DNA from 2 places in the Streptomyces sp. SudanB182_2057 genome. Region 2 is predicted to be linked to the other one. Evidence: riboswitches for the same ligand, from Rfam matches in the RefSeq annotation. Region 2 holds a riboswitch; the other holds the start of a gene.
The links. A riboswitch is a leader RNA that binds a small molecule or an ion and turns the genes downstream of it on or off. The one in region 2 is predicted to bind glycine.

Region 1 (7,146 bases), 4.1 Mb from region 2:
GCTCGCCGCAGGACTCGCCCGCGGTCACCGTGGAGCCGGCCTCGGGGAGCTGGACGAAGACGACATCGCCGAGCGCGTTGGCCGCGTGCTCCGTGATGCCGACCGTCGAGACGCCCTCCTGGGCGTCCGACAGCCACTCGTGCTCCTTGCTGTAGCGCAGCTGCTGGGGGTTGCTCATGGCCTGAATTCTCCTGTACGCGCGGGAGTGATGGTGACGGGGGGACTGAGGAAACCGCTGGTGAGCGGGCGAATGTGCGCAGGCTCACGCGCCGCCCTCGGGCCGGTGCCCCGGGCCGGAGCGGGCGCGGGCGGCGGTTACTTCTGGCGCTTGTAGAACGGCAGCGCCACGACCTGGTACGGCTCGTGGGTGCCCCGGATGTCCACGCCGACGCCCTCGGTGCCCGGCGCCGCGTGCGCCGCGTCGACGTAGGCCATGGCGATCGGCTTGCCCAGGGTGGGGGAGGGGGCGCCCGAGGTGACCTCGCCGATCACCTGGCCGCCGGCCACCACGGCGTACCCGGCGCGCGGCACCCGGCGGCCCTCGGCGACCAGCCCGACCAGCACCCGGGGCGGGTTCTGCCCGGCCCGCTCGGCGGCCTCGGCCAGCGCCGCGCGGCCCACGAAGTCGCCCTCCTTGTCGAACTTGACCACGCGGCCCAGCCCGGCGTCGAAGGGGGTCAGGGAGGTGGTCAGCTCGTGCCCGTACAGCGGCATGCCCGCCTCCAGGCGCAGCGTGTCCCGGCAGGACAGCCCGCACGGGACCAGGCCGACGCCCGCGCCGGCCTCGGTGAGCGCCTGCCACAGGCCGACGGCGTGCTCCGGCTTCACGAACAGCTCGAAGCCGTCCTCGCCGGTGTACCCCGTGCGGGCGATCAGCGCCGGGACGCCGGCGACCGTGCCGGGCAGCCCGGCGTAGTACTTCAGGCCGTCCAGGTCGGCGTCGGTGAGCGACTTCAGGATGCCGGGGGACTCGGGGCCCTGCACGGCGATCAGCGCGTAGGCGTCCCGGTCGTCGCGGACCTCGGCGGCGAAGCCGGCCGCGCGCTCGGTGAGGGCGTCCAGCACCACCTGGGCGTTGGAGGCGTTGGCCACGACCATGTACTCGGTCTCGGCCAGCCGGTAGACGATCAGGTCGTCCAGGATGCCGCCGTCGGCCTGGCAGATCATGGTGTAGCGGGCACGGCCGACCCCGACCGAGGCGATGTTGCCGACCAGGGCGTGGTTCAGGAAGGCGGCGGCCTCGGCGCCGGTGACGGTGATCTCGCCCATGTGGGAGAGGTCGAACAGACCGGCCCGGGTGCGCACGGCGAGGTGCTCGTCGCGCTCGGAGCCGTAGCGCAGGGGCATGTCCCAGCCGGCGAAGTCGGTCATCGTCGCGCCCAGCGAGCGGTGCACGGCGTCGAGCGCGGTATGACGGGGTTCGGTACTGCTCATCGGTCGGTCGTCTCCCAGGGCAAAGGACGGGCGAGGAACGTTCCTCCCCATCTGTCATCGGAACCTGAGAGGTTCGCCGCCACCGCCACGAGGACGATCACGGCTTGCACCTTGGGTGGAGCCGCCGGCGACGGCGGCCCGCTTTTCAGATGTGCCTCGCCCGCGCGGTAACGGGGCCTGAGAGATTCAAGGGAGGGACTTGCTCCTTCGGCGCCCCAGGCGGCCCCGAGGGGGGCCCGGGAACTCTCCCGCGCGGATTCAAACGGCCGGTATGCAGTTGGCGGGCTCATCATTGCACGCCACACCCCGGCCATCCAGAGCGTGCCGCTCGTGACCGACCTGTGGCCGTACGCACACGAACCGCCGACCGTTCTCCATTACCTTTCCTTTACACGAAACGGGCATGGGATCGATCGAGCCCTCGGGAGGACGATCACGGTGAACAGGACCTCGGCCTACGCCGCCCACGCCGGCCTCGCGGTGCCGGGACAGCCCTCCGCGGCGGTCCGCGAACGCGGCGCGGACCGCCCCGCGCCGGTCGTCCGCGATCTGCGCGACCGCGCCGGCCGCAGCCCGCACGCCCTGCTCTTCGGCCCCCGTGACCTGGTGGTCGTCACCGGCCTGCCCGGCAGCGGCAAGTCCACCCTGATGCGCCGCGCGGTCCCCGGCCGCCGCGTCGACTCCCAGGACACCCGGGACCGCTGGCAGGCCCGCGTCCCCGGCTTCCTGCCGTACGCGCTCTACCGCCCCCTGGTCCGCCTCGCCCACTACGCCGGACTGCGCCGCGCCCTGCGCACCGGGGAGGGGCTCGTCGTGCACGACTGCGGCACCCAGCCGTGGGTGCGCGCCTGGCTGGCCCGCGCGGCCCGGCGCCGGGGCGGCACCCTGCACCTGCTCCTCCTCGACGTCAGCCCCGAGACCGCCCGGCGGGGCCAGCGCGAGCGCGGCCGGGGCGTCTCCCGCTACGCCTTCCGCCGCCACCGCCGCGCCACCGCCCGGCTGCTGCGCGCGGTGGAGAAGGGGCAGTTGCCGGCCGGCTGCGGCGCGGCGGTGCTGCTGGACCGGGACGCGGCGGACGTCCTCGCCCGCGTCGGCTTCACTCGGTGAGGCACTGTCACAGCCACCCGCTAGCCTTCATGGTCACAGCAGTGGTTCCCAGCAGGCGGTAGGCACATGGACTTCCCGGCGGACTTCCCGGCACAGGCGCACCCGCACCCGCACGGCGGTTGGCCCGGCAACGAGCTGGAGGAGGTGTTGTCGGCCTCCCTCGGCATCCCCGCGGCGGGCGGCCGGATCGTCGAGGTCCTCGGCCGCAGCTTCCTGTGGATCCCGCTGCCCAATGGCGGGGGCCCGGACAGCGTCCCGCTGGACCTGCCGACGCTCGACATCGACGGCCAGACGTACGTCCCGGTGTTCAGCTCCGAGGAACAGCTCCGCCAGGTGGCCGGCTCCCACATGGCGTACACCATCGCCCCGGCGGTGGAGTTCGCCCGCGGCCTGCCCCCGCAGGTCGGCATCGCCGTCAACCCCGAGGGCGTGGTCGGCATACCGCTGCCGCCCCAGGCCGTGGCCGAGCTGTGCCGGGTGGGCCGCACCCCGCTCGACGGCCCCGGCACCGGCGGCCGGGTCCGCCTCTTCGAGCCCGACTGGCAGGACGACCCGGTGGACTTCCTCGCCGCCGCCTCCGCCGAGTTCGCCAACACCGGCGTGGTCCTCACCGCCCGCCGCTGCCTGGCCGCCGTCGAGACGGACGATCCGGCGATGTTCGTGGGCGTCGAACTCTCCCAGTGGGAAGGCGACCTGCGCGCCCTCCCCCTCCAGGCCCTCGGCAAGGCCCTGGCCGAGGTCCCCGTCAAGTGGCCGGTCAACCTGGTCCTGCTGGACGTGACGGACGACCCGGTGGCGACGTGGCTGAAGACGAACGTCCGCCCGTTCTACACCTACGCCCACTGAACCGAGCCCCGAAGGGGCGCGGGGCTGTGTCCGATATGCGGCTCCGCCGCGGGGCGCGAGCAACTCCCACGCACCCGCACACGCGATCGAACAAAAGGCCCCGAGCTACTAGGCGCATAAGCTGTGCTCAAACGCCGGGACACACAAAAGAAGGGGCACACCAGGTGAGCGCGAGCCACAGCGGCAGCGTCGAGCACATGCTGCGCCAGGTCACGCCCGGACGCTACGACGCCTACGAGGCCTTGCTGCGCGCTCTCGCCACTCCCACCTCCGGCCAGGTCTTCATGCTCCTGTGGCACGGCCAGGCCGGCGCCCCGGACGCCCAGTACGGGAACATGGAGGTGGACGGCTTCCCCTACGCCCCCTGCGTGACCTCCGCCCAGGAGCTGTCGGCCAGCGGCTGGAACCGCTCCTACGAGGTGGCCGACGGCCTGGACGTGGCCCGCACCCTCTACCCCGACCACTACGGCCTCTGGCTCAATCCGCACGCGCCGGGCGGCGGCGTCGGCATCCCCTGGGCGGACCTGCGCCGCATCGCCACCGGCCTGGACCGCCAGCCCGCCGGCCCGCTGCGGCTGTCCGAACCCGGCATCGAGATCCCGCAGTTCTACGCCCTGCTCGCGCAGAACGCGCACCGCACCCCCGCGCTGCGCTCGCTGCGCCGCGCCTGGGTGCAGCCCGCGCTCGGGGCGCCCTACCTCGCCATCGGCCTGGACGTGTACGACACCTCGCCCGCCGCGGTCGACTCGGTGCGCGCCATGATGCAGCAGTCCATCGGCGCGGTCCCGGAGGGCCTGCCGGTCTCGACGGTCGCCATGACCGACGACCACGACCCGGTGGTGATGTGGCTGCGGGTCAACGCCCGCCCCTTCTACGACCGCGAGGCGCACGCCCCGGTGCCCCCGCAGCAGCCCCCGCTCCAGGTGCCGGCCCCGCCGCAGGCCCCGGCCGGCGGCTACGGCTATCCGCCGGCGCACGGCGGCTACTGAGCAACTGGGCGCGGTGACAGGTTTGTTGACCGGCCCGCACAATGCACGGGAGAAGAACTCCTCTGCGCGCGTAGACATCGGTCGAACCTCCCGAACCGCGTAGATTCGCCGATCTGCCCCAACTGGCCCGCGTCCGGGGGCCGTTACCCACTGTTCGGATAACGGAATCCCCCGTACTGCATCACGGTTGCGCATACTTTCGCCGCCAGCTCTGGCGGGTGATCACAACGACGCTGAAGACTCGCGACTCAGACACCAGGCCGACGGCCTTGTGATCGATGGCAAGTCGACAAAGCCGCAATCCGCGGCAGGCGCAGGCCGGTCACCACCGGCGAGAGGGGTCGCTCACCGTGACCGCACCGATCGAGACCACCGGGGCGGCAGCCGAGGCGCAGCCGGAGGCTGTGCTGGAGGGTGCCGGTAAGGGGCAGATCGAGGGTCGTTCCCTGGGCCAGATCGCCTGGACCCGGTTCAAGAAGGACAAGGCCGCCGTCGCCGGCGGCGTCATCGTGATCCTGCTGATCCTCCTCGCCGTCCTCTCGCGCCCCATCCAGGCCCTGTTCGGCCTCGACCCCAACGCCTTCCACCAGGACCTGATCACCCCGGACACCTCGCTGCCCACGGGCAGTTGGGGCGGCATGAGCGCGGACCACCCGCTCGGTGTGGACCCGAAGTTCGGCCGGGACATCGCCACCCGCATCCTCGAGGGCTCCTGGGTGTCGCTGGTGGTCGCCTTCGGCGCCACCGTCCTGTCCAACGTCATCGGCGCGATCATGGGTGTCGTCGCGGGCTACTACGGCGGCCGGGTGGACTCGATCATCAGCCGGCTGATGGACACCTTCCTCGCCTTCCCCCTCCTGCTCTTCGCGATCGCCATCTCCGCCACCCTCCAGGGCGGCGCCTTCGGCCTCAACGGCCTGCCGCTCCACCTGAGCGTGCTCATCTTCGTCATCGGCTTCTTCAACTGGCCCTATCTGGGCCGGATCGTGCGCGGCCAGACCCTCGCCCTGCGCGAGCGCGAGTTCGTCGACGCGGCCCGGGGCATGGGCGCCAAGGCGCCGTACATCCTCTTCCGGGAACTGATGCCGAACCTGGTCGGCCCGATCATCGTCTACTCGACGCTGCTGATCCCGACCAACATCATCTTCGAGGCGTCGCTGAGCTTCCTCGGCGTCGGCATCCAGCCCCCGCAGGCGTCCTGGGGCGGCATGCTGCGCGAGGCGGTCACCTATTACCAGGTCGACCCCCAGTACATGATCGTCCCCGGCCTCGCCATCTTCATCACCGTGCTGGCGTTCAACCTGCTCGGCGACGGTCTCCGCGACGCTCTCGACCCGCGCAGCCGCTGACGCCTGCTGCCGAGAGCCCGACAAGTTTTCAATCAATGGAGGGGAAAGCGCCCATCATGCGAAGGTCAGCGCTGGCCGCGATCGCGGCCATCGGCTCCGCCAGCCTGCTTCTTGCGGGTTGCAGCAAGGCCGATGACAACACCAATGAGAACGGCACCAAGTCGGCCGGGGCCAACGCCGCGACCAAGGGCGTCGTGAACGCGTCGGACAAGAAGGGTGGCACGGTCACCTACGAGATGTCCGACGTCCCGGACTCCTTCGACCCGGGCAACACGTACTACGCGTACATGTACAACCTCAGCCGGCTGTACGCCCGTCCGCTGATGACCTTCAAGCCCGGCCCCGGCGACGAGGGCAACACCCTGGTCCCGGACCTCGCGGCGAGCAAGGGTCAGCCGAGCGACGGCGGCAAGACCTGGACGTACAAGCTGCGTCCGGGCCTGAAGTACGAGGACGGCACGCCGATCACCGCGAAGGACGTCAAGTACGCGGTCGAGCGTTCCAACTTCGCGCGTGACGTGCTCTCCCTCGGCCCGAACTACTTCCAGCAGTTCATGGCCGACGGCGACAAGTACAAGGGCCCGTACAAGGACAAGAGCGACAAGGGCCTGTCCTCCATCGAGACCCCGGACGACACCACGATCGTCTTCCACCTGAAGCAGGCCTTCCAGGAGTTCGACTACCTGGTCGCCACCCCGCAGACGGCCCCGGTCCCGAAGGCCAAGGACACCGGCGTCGACTACATCAAGCACATCGTGTCCTCCGGCTCGTACAAGTTCCAGAGCTACGAGGACGGCAAGCAGGCCGTGCTCGTGCGCAACGAGAACTGGGACCCGAAGACCGACCCGCTGCGCAAGCAGCTCCCGGACAAGATCGTCGTCAAGCTGAAGGTCAACCCGGAGACCATCGACCAGGACGTCATGGCGGGCAACGCCATCGACCTGGTCGGCGGCGGTGTCCAGGCCTCCACCCAGGCCGATGTGCTCACCGACCCCGCCAAGAAGGCCAACACGGACAACACCTACGGCGGCCGTCTCGTCTACCTGGCGATCAACACCAAGCTGAAGCCGTTCGACAAGCCCGAGTGCCGCAAGGCCGTGCAGTACGCCATCGACAAGGTCTCGGTGCAGACCGCCGAGGGCGGCCCGGTCCGCGGTGAGATCGCCTCCACCGTCCTGCCCCCGGACATCCCGGGCTACACCAAGGCCGACGCCTACGCCACCAAGGACAACAAGGGCGACATCGCCAAGGCCAAGGACCTGCTGAAGGCCTGCGGCCAGACCTCGATCTCCACCAACATCACGGCCCGTTCGGACCGTCCGCAGGAGATCGACGCCGCCACGGCGATCATCAACTCGCTGAAGAAGGTCGGCATCAACGCCAGCCTCAAGCAGTACCCGTCGGGCAAGTACCTGACCGAC
Region 2 (7,146 bases):
GCCGCTGCGTCCCGGGCTGACGCCGGAGCGGGCTTCCGAGACGACGTCCACGATCTCCATCTCCGGGCTGGAGGCGTACGACTCCGAGGCGACCGGTCAGACGCCGCTGCCGATGCTCTCCCCGGAGGCGCAGGCCGCGGTGGACGCGCTGCCGCCGGGCTCGGCGCTGCTCGTCGTGCGCCGGGGGCCGAACTCGGGCAGCCGCTTCCTGCTGGACGGTGACCTGACGACGGCCGGCCGGCACCCGCAGAGCGACATCTTCCTGGACGACGTGACGGTCTCCCGGCGGCACGTGGAGTTCCGGCGCTCCCCGGACGGCTCCTTCACGGTGGCCGACGTGGGCAGCCTGAACGGCACGTACGTCAACCGCGAGCGCATCGACCAGGTCGCCCTGTCGAACGGTGACGAGGTGCAGATCGGCAAGTACCGGCTGGTCTTCTACGCGAGCCGGCAGGGCTACTGACCCGCCCCCGGACGGTGTCCGGGGGAACCCCAGAGGGAAGGTCCATGCTTCAAACACCGAGCGGCGGTGCCGGAAGCGGTACCGCCGCCAGGGACAGTGGGCTGATGAGCATCGGCACGGTGCTGAACGTGCTGCGCGACGAGTTTCCCGAAGTCACCATCTCCAAGATCCGCTTCCTGGAGTCGGAGGGGCTCGTCGAGCCGCGGCGGACCCCGTCGGGGTACCGCAAGTTCAGCGCCGGGGACGTCGAGCGTCTCGGCCACATCCTGCGGATGCAGCGGGACCACTACCTGCCGCTCAAGGTGATCCGGGAGCACTTGGACGCCATGGAGCGGGGCGAGGCCGTCCCGCTGCCCCTGGTCGGGCGCCAGCGCACCGCGCAGGACGCCCCCGCGGCCGTGGAGGGCCCCACGGTGGCCAGGGTGGGCAGGGCCGAGCTGCTGGCCGCGGCGGACATCGACGAGGGCGAGCTGAAGGAGTGGGAGTCCTACGGGCTCATCGCTCCGCTGGAGGACGGGGCGTACGACGCCGAGGCCGTCACGGTGGCCGCGCTGGTCGCCGAGCTGGGCCGGTTCGGGATCGAGCCCCGCCACCTCAGGGTGATGAAGGCGGCCGCGGACCGCGAGGCGGGTCTGGTCGACCAGATCGTGGCCCCGCTCAAGCGCCACCGCAACCCGCAGACCCGGGCGCACGCCGAGGCCCGTACGAAGGAGCTGGCGGACCTCACGATGAAGCTGCACGCGGCCCTGGTGAAGACCGCTCTCGGGGTGCGGATCCCGTGAAACGGGGGGTCCGCGGGCGGCCGGATCGGGCACCTGTTCCCGGCCCGACTACCCAAACGTCCCGGGCACGGCCTAGGGTTGCTGTGTGAACGAGCTCGATGTCGTAGGTGTCCGGGTCGAAATGCCCTCCAACCAACCGATCGTGCTCCTGCGCGAAGTGGGGGGCGACCGCTATCTCCCCATCTGGATCGGGCCGGGGGAGGCGACGGCGATCGCCTTCGCCCAGCAGGGCATGGCCCCCGCGCGACCGCTGACCCACGACCTGTTCAAGGACGTGCTGGAGGCCGTCGGCCAGGAGCTGACCGAGGTGCGCATCACCGATCTGCGAGAAGGTGTCTTCTACGCGGAGCTGGTGTTCGCCAGTGGGGTCGAGGTCAGCGCCCGCCCCTCCGATGCCATAGCGCTGGCTCTGCGCACCGGTACGCCGATCTACGGCAGCGACACGGTGCTGGACGACGCGGGCATCGCCATTCCCGACGAGCAGGAGGACGAGGTGGAGAAGTTCCGGGAGTTCCTGGACCAGATCTCCCCCGAGGACTTCGGCACCAGCAGCCAGTGAGCGGCCCGGCCGGCCCGTCGGACCAGGGGTTTCGCCCGGCGGGGCCGGTGGCTTCGGTACGCCCGTGGCTCTGGCACATGCCTGCGGCAGTATGAGCGTCCTACGGCTCGCCCCGAGCGCATTCGGCTAGCCTTTCCCCGCGGTGGGACACGGGAAACCACTCCTAGGGTGATTATCACTCGGCGTGCCGAGTGTGGCGATCGTTGACGCACCCCTGGTGACTGCCTACCGTCGAGAAGGCAGGTCAAGGACGGAGGTCGGCGTGAGAACCAGCGGCGACGGTACGGTCGGGGGTGCCCCGGGACGCGGTTTCGGGGAAAGCGGTCCGTACCCGCCCCCGAGCTCGCGGCTGCGCTCAGGCGGGGGACATGCCCATCCCGGCGGCGCGGTGGAGCACGCTCCGCAGCTGCCGACGGCGGTGCCGAACGGCGGAGGGGTGGCGTCCATGACGTCCGAGGAGATCGGCTACCGCGGGCCCACGGCCTGCGCTGCCGCCGGCATCACCTACCGACAGCTGGACTACTGGGCCCGCACCGGTCTGGTCGAGCCCAGCGTGCGGCCCGCCTACGGGTCGGGCACCCAGCGGCTGTACAGCTTCCGGGACGTCGTCGTCCTGAAGATCGTGAAGCGCTTTCTCGACACGGGCGTGTCCCTGCAGAACATCCGCACGGCCGTGCAGCACCTGAGGGAACGCGGTTTCCGTGACCTGGAGCGGATGACCCTGATGAGCGACGGCGCCACCGTGTACGAGTGCTCCTCGCCGGACGAGGTCCACGCCCTGCTCCAGGGCGGTCAGGGCATCTTCGGCATCGCCGTCGGCGTGGTGTGGCGGGACGTGGAAAGCGCCCTCTCCCAGCTGCACGGCGAGCGCGTCGACACCGGCGAGACCCTGGTCGGGCACAACCCCGCGGACGAGCTGGCGCGGCGGCGCAACCGGGCGGTCTGACGCGACGCACGGGCGGTTTCAGCACCGGCCGGTTCCGCCGAGGGGTGCCCCGGTGCCACCGCGTTGTCAGTGGCGTGGTGCAGCATCGGAGATGTGAGAAACGCGCCCACGATCCTGCATCTCGACATGGATGCCTTCTTCGCCGCGGTGGAGCAGGCGTCCAAGCCGAGCCTGCGCGGGAAGGCGGTCGTCGTGGGCGGGCTCGGACCGCGCGGTGTGGTTGCCACCGCGTCGTACGAGGCCCGGGTGTTCGGGGTCCACTCGGCGATGCCCATGGCGCAGGCGCGCCGGCTGGCCCCCAACGCCGCCTATCTGGTGCCGCGCTTCACCTTGTACCGGGCGATCAGCGAGCAGGTGATGACGCTGCTGCGGGAGCTGTCGCCGCTGGTGGAGCCGCTGAGCCTGGACGAGGCGTTCGTGGACCTGGAGGCCGGGGGAGCGGCCTGGGACGAGGAGTCGGCGCGCCGGGCCGGAGAGAGGCTGCGGGCGGACATCCGCGCGGTCACCGGGCTCACCGGTTCGGTGGGGCTCGCCGCCTCCAAGATGCTCGCCAAGATCGCCTCCGAGCAGGCCAAGCCGGACGGACTGGTGCTGATCGAGCCGGGTACCGAGCGGGACATGCTGGCGCCCATGCCGGTGCGTACGCTCCCGGGGGTCGGTCCGGCCACCGGGGACCATCTGCGCAGAGCCGGGATCACCACGGTGCGGGAGCTGGCGGAGGCGGGCGAGGACGAGCTGGTCCGGCTGCTCGGCAAAGCGCACGGGCAGGCGCTGTACGCGATGGCCCACGCCCGGGACGAGCGGCCGGTGGTGGCCGAGCGGGAGGCCAAGTCGGTGTCGGTGGAGGACACGTACGACGTGGACATCCACGACCGGGTGCGGGTCGGCCTGGAGGTGCAGCGGCTGGCCGACCGGTGCGTGCGGCGGCTGCGCGGGGCCGGGCTGTCCGGGCGGACCATCGTGCTCAAGGTACGGCGGTACGACTTCTCGACCCTGACCCGTTCCGAGACGCTCAGAGGGCCCACGGACGATCCCGCCGTCATCCGCGAGGCGGCGGCGCGGCTGCTGGACTCCGTGGACACCACCGGCGGGGTCCGGCTGCTCGGGGTCGGGGTGTCCGGGCTCGCCGACTACACCCAGGAGGACCTGTTCGCGCAGGCCATGCCGGTGCCGGTGGTGGAGGAGCCGGACGAGGCCGCCGTCGAGGCGGAGACGGAGCAGCCGGAGGCCGCGGAGCGGCACTGGCGGGCCGGGCAGGATGTGCGGCACGCCGAGTACGGGCCCGGCTGGGTGCAGGGGAGCGGGCTGGGGAGGGTGACGGTGCGGTTCGAGACGCCTCAGTCGGAGCCGGGGCGGGTGCGGACCTTTGCTGTCGACGATCCCGCGCTGGCGTCCGCGGACCCGTTGCCGTTGGTCGCGGACCTTTCCCGCCCGTCCGCCCTTCTCGGTCCGCCCGACAGTGACCGGCACGGGGCTTTGCCCCGGACCCCGGAGGAGTCCAGGGGTCGGGAGGAGCGTGGTCAGGTTTCTTCGGAGCCCGCCAGCCTGCCGAAGTCGTGGTCGGGGAGCGGGGGAGGGGAGGCCGTGTCGAGGCCGTAGTGGTGGTAGAGCCGGAGTTCCTGCTCGGGGGAGAGATGGCGGCCCACGCCGACGTCCGGTGCGCCCTTGATCAGGGCGCGGTCGAAGGGGACGCGCAGGGTGCCGTCGACGAGTTCGCTGGGTTCCAGGGGCACGAAGGCGTCCCGGGAGAACAGTCCGGTGCGTATGGCCGCCCACTCTGGCACGCCGGTCGCGTCGTCCAGGTACACCTCGTCGATCGTGCCGATCTTGGTGCCCTCGCGGTCGAACGCCTTGCGGCCGATCAGGCTGCGCGGATCGATGTCGGTCTGCACGCTCCCTCTCCCTCCACGTGGTCGCAACTCATCCGTAAGCACTACGAAAGAGCACATTGGAGGCGGCGGCCACTCGAAGGCTGCCCCATTGACCTCGCTGGTAGGCTGACAGCGGCTGCTGACCCCGCGCGGGAGAGTCCTCCGACCACCTCGGAGGCGCCGAAGGAGCAACTCCTCCCCGGAATCTCTCAGGCTCACGTACCGCACGGACGAGGTCACTCTGGAAAGCAGGGCGGGTGTCGACGGCTCCCGCCCTCACCGACGGTGAAAGCCGGAGCCCACGGGTGTCCGGTGAAGCTCTCAGGTGCAGATGACAGAGGGGGAGGCCGTCGGGGTGCCCGTGCCGGGGTGCCCCTCGCAGGTCGCGTCAGACCAGGAGGCCTCCGCAATGACCGCCCATCGCATTCCGCTCTCCGAACTCGAAGCGGGCATCCCGTTCGAGCAGCGCCACATCGGGCCCGACCAGGAGGCGCGGGCCAAGATGCTCGCGCAGGTCGGCTACGGCTCGCTGGACGAACTGACCGCCGCCGCGGTCCCGGATGTGATCAAGAACGCCGACTCCCTGGACCTGCCGGGCGCCCGCACCGAGGCCGAGGTGCTCGCCGAACTGCGTTCGCTCGCCGACCGCAACCAGGTCCTGCGCTCCATGATCGGCCTGGGCTACCACGGCACCTTCACCCCGCCCGTCATCCTGCGCAACGTCATGGAGAACCCCTCCTGGTACACGGCCTACACGCCGTACCAGCCGGAGATCTCCCAGGGCCGTCTGGAGGCCCTGCTGAACTTCCAGACGATGGTCGCCGAGCTGACCGGGCTGCCCACCTCCGGCGCCTCCCTGCTGGACGAGGGCACGGCGGCCGCCGAGGCGATGGCCCTGTCCCGGCGCATGGGCAAGAACAAGAAGGGCCTGTTCCTGGTCGACGCGGACGCGCTGCCGCAGACCATCGCCGTGATCGAGACCCGCGCCGAGCCGACCGGCGTGGAGGTCGTCGTCGCCGACCTGTCCGCCGGCATCCCGGCGGAGATCGCCGAGCGCGAGATCAACGGCGTGCTGCTCCAGTACCCGGGCGCCTCCGGTGCCGTACGGGACCTCAAGCCCGTCATCGACCAGGCGCACGAGCTGGGCGCCCTGGTGACGGTGGCCGCCGACCTGCTCGCCCTGACCCTGCTGACCTCGCCGGGCGAGCTGGGCGCGGACATCGCCGTGGGCACCACCCAGCGCTTCGGCGTGCCCATGGGCTTCGGCGGTCCGCACGCCGGCTACATGGCCGTACACGAGAAGTTCGCGCGCAGCCTGCCCGGCCGCCTGGTCGGCGTCTCCGTCGACGCCGACGGCCACAAGGCCTACCGGCTCGCGCTGCAGACCCGTGAGCAGCACATCCGCCGTGAGAAGGCCACCAGCAACATCTGTACCGCGCAGGTGCTGCTCGCCGTCATGGCCGGCATGTACGCCGTTTACCACGGGCCCGAGGGACTGAAGACCATCGCGCGGCGCACGCACCGCTACGCCACCCTCCTCGCCGAGGGCCTGAAGGCCGCCGGTGTCGAGATCGTCCACGGCGCCTTCTTCGACACGGTCACCGCGCGCGTGCCCGGCAAGGCCGCCGGGATCGTCGCCGCCGCCCGGGACAACGGCGTCAACCTGCGGCTGGTCGACGCCGACCACGTCTCCATGGCCTGCGACGAGACCACCGACCGGGCCGGGCTGGACGCCGTCTGGTCCGCCTTCGGCGCCGAGGCCGACATCGAGGCGCTGGACGCGACCGCCGAGGACGCCCTGCCCGAGGCGCTGCTGCGCACCGACGACTACCTCACCCACCCGGTCTTCCACCAGCACCGCTCCGAGACCGCCATGCTGCGCTACCTGCGCAGGCTGGCCGACCGCGACTACGCGCTCGACCGCGGCATGATCCCGCTGGGCTCCTGCACCATGAAGCTCAACGCGACCACCGAGATGGAGCCGGTCACCTGGCCCGAGTTCGGGCAGCTGCACCCCTTCGCGCCCGCCGAGCAGGCGCAGGGCTACCTCACCCTCATCCGCGAGCTGGAGGACCGTCTCGCCGAGGTCACCGGCTACGACAAGGTCTCCCTCCAGCCGAACGCCGGCTCCCAGGGCGAGCTGGCCGGTCTGCTCGCCGTCCGCGGCTACCACCGCGCCAACGGCGACGACCAGCGCACCGTCTGCCTGATCCCGTCCTCCGCGCACGGCACCAACGCCGCCAGCGCCGTGATGGCCGGCATGAAGGTCGTCGTCGTCAAGACCGCCGAGGACGGCGAGATCGACGTCGAGGACCTGCGCGCCAAGATCGAGCGGCACCGCGACGAGCTGGCCGTGCTGATGATCACCTACCCGTCGACGCACGGTGTGTTCGAGGAGCACGTCGCCGACATCTGCGCCCAGGTCCACGAGGCCGGCGGTCAGGTGTACGTCGACGGCGCCAACCTCAACGCGCTCGTCGGCCTCGCCAAGCCGGGCCACTTCGGCGGTGACGTCTCCCACCTGA

Region 1: another riboswitch for glycine. It lies ahead of gcvT (glycine cleavage system aminomethyltransferase GcvT); the one in region 2 lies ahead of gcvP (aminomethyl-transferring glycine dehydrogenase).

Annotation. Positions count from the first base shown of each region.
Region 1 is NZ_OZ186798.1:2,789,684-2,796,829, reverse strand. Features, by position in the region: gene gcvH (glycine cleavage system protein GcvH) at 1-178, opposite strand, end outside; gene gcvT (glycine cleavage system aminomethyltransferase GcvT) at 316-1,434, opposite strand; glycine riboswitch at 1,476-1,589, opposite strand; glycine riboswitch at 1,590-1,695, opposite strand; gene ACSURM_RS11815 (AAA family ATPase) at 1,873-2,541, shown strand; gene ACSURM_RS11810 (enhanced serine sensitivity protein SseB) at 2,608-3,387, shown strand; gene ACSURM_RS11805 (enhanced serine sensitivity protein SseB C-terminal domain-containing protein) at 3,585-4,376, shown strand; gene ACSURM_RS11800 (ABC transporter permease) at 4,727-5,725, shown strand; gene ACSURM_RS11795 (ABC transporter substrate-binding protein) at 5,761-7,146, shown strand, end outside.
Region 2 is NZ_OZ186798.1:6,870,199-6,877,344, forward strand. Features, by position in the region: gene ACSURM_RS30525 (FHA domain-containing protein) at 1-463, shown strand, start outside; gene ftsR (transcriptional regulator FtsR) at 508-1,245, shown strand; gene ACSURM_RS30535 (bifunctional nuclease family protein) at 1,331-1,804, shown strand; gene ACSURM_RS30540 (MerR family transcriptional regulator) at 2,067-2,750, shown strand; gene ACSURM_RS30545 (DNA polymerase IV) at 2,844-4,349, shown strand; gene ACSURM_RS30550 (PRC-barrel domain-containing protein) at 4,271-4,642, opposite strand; glycine riboswitch at 4,762-4,856, shown strand; gene gcvP (aminomethyl-transferring glycine dehydrogenase) at 5,031-7,146, shown strand, end outside.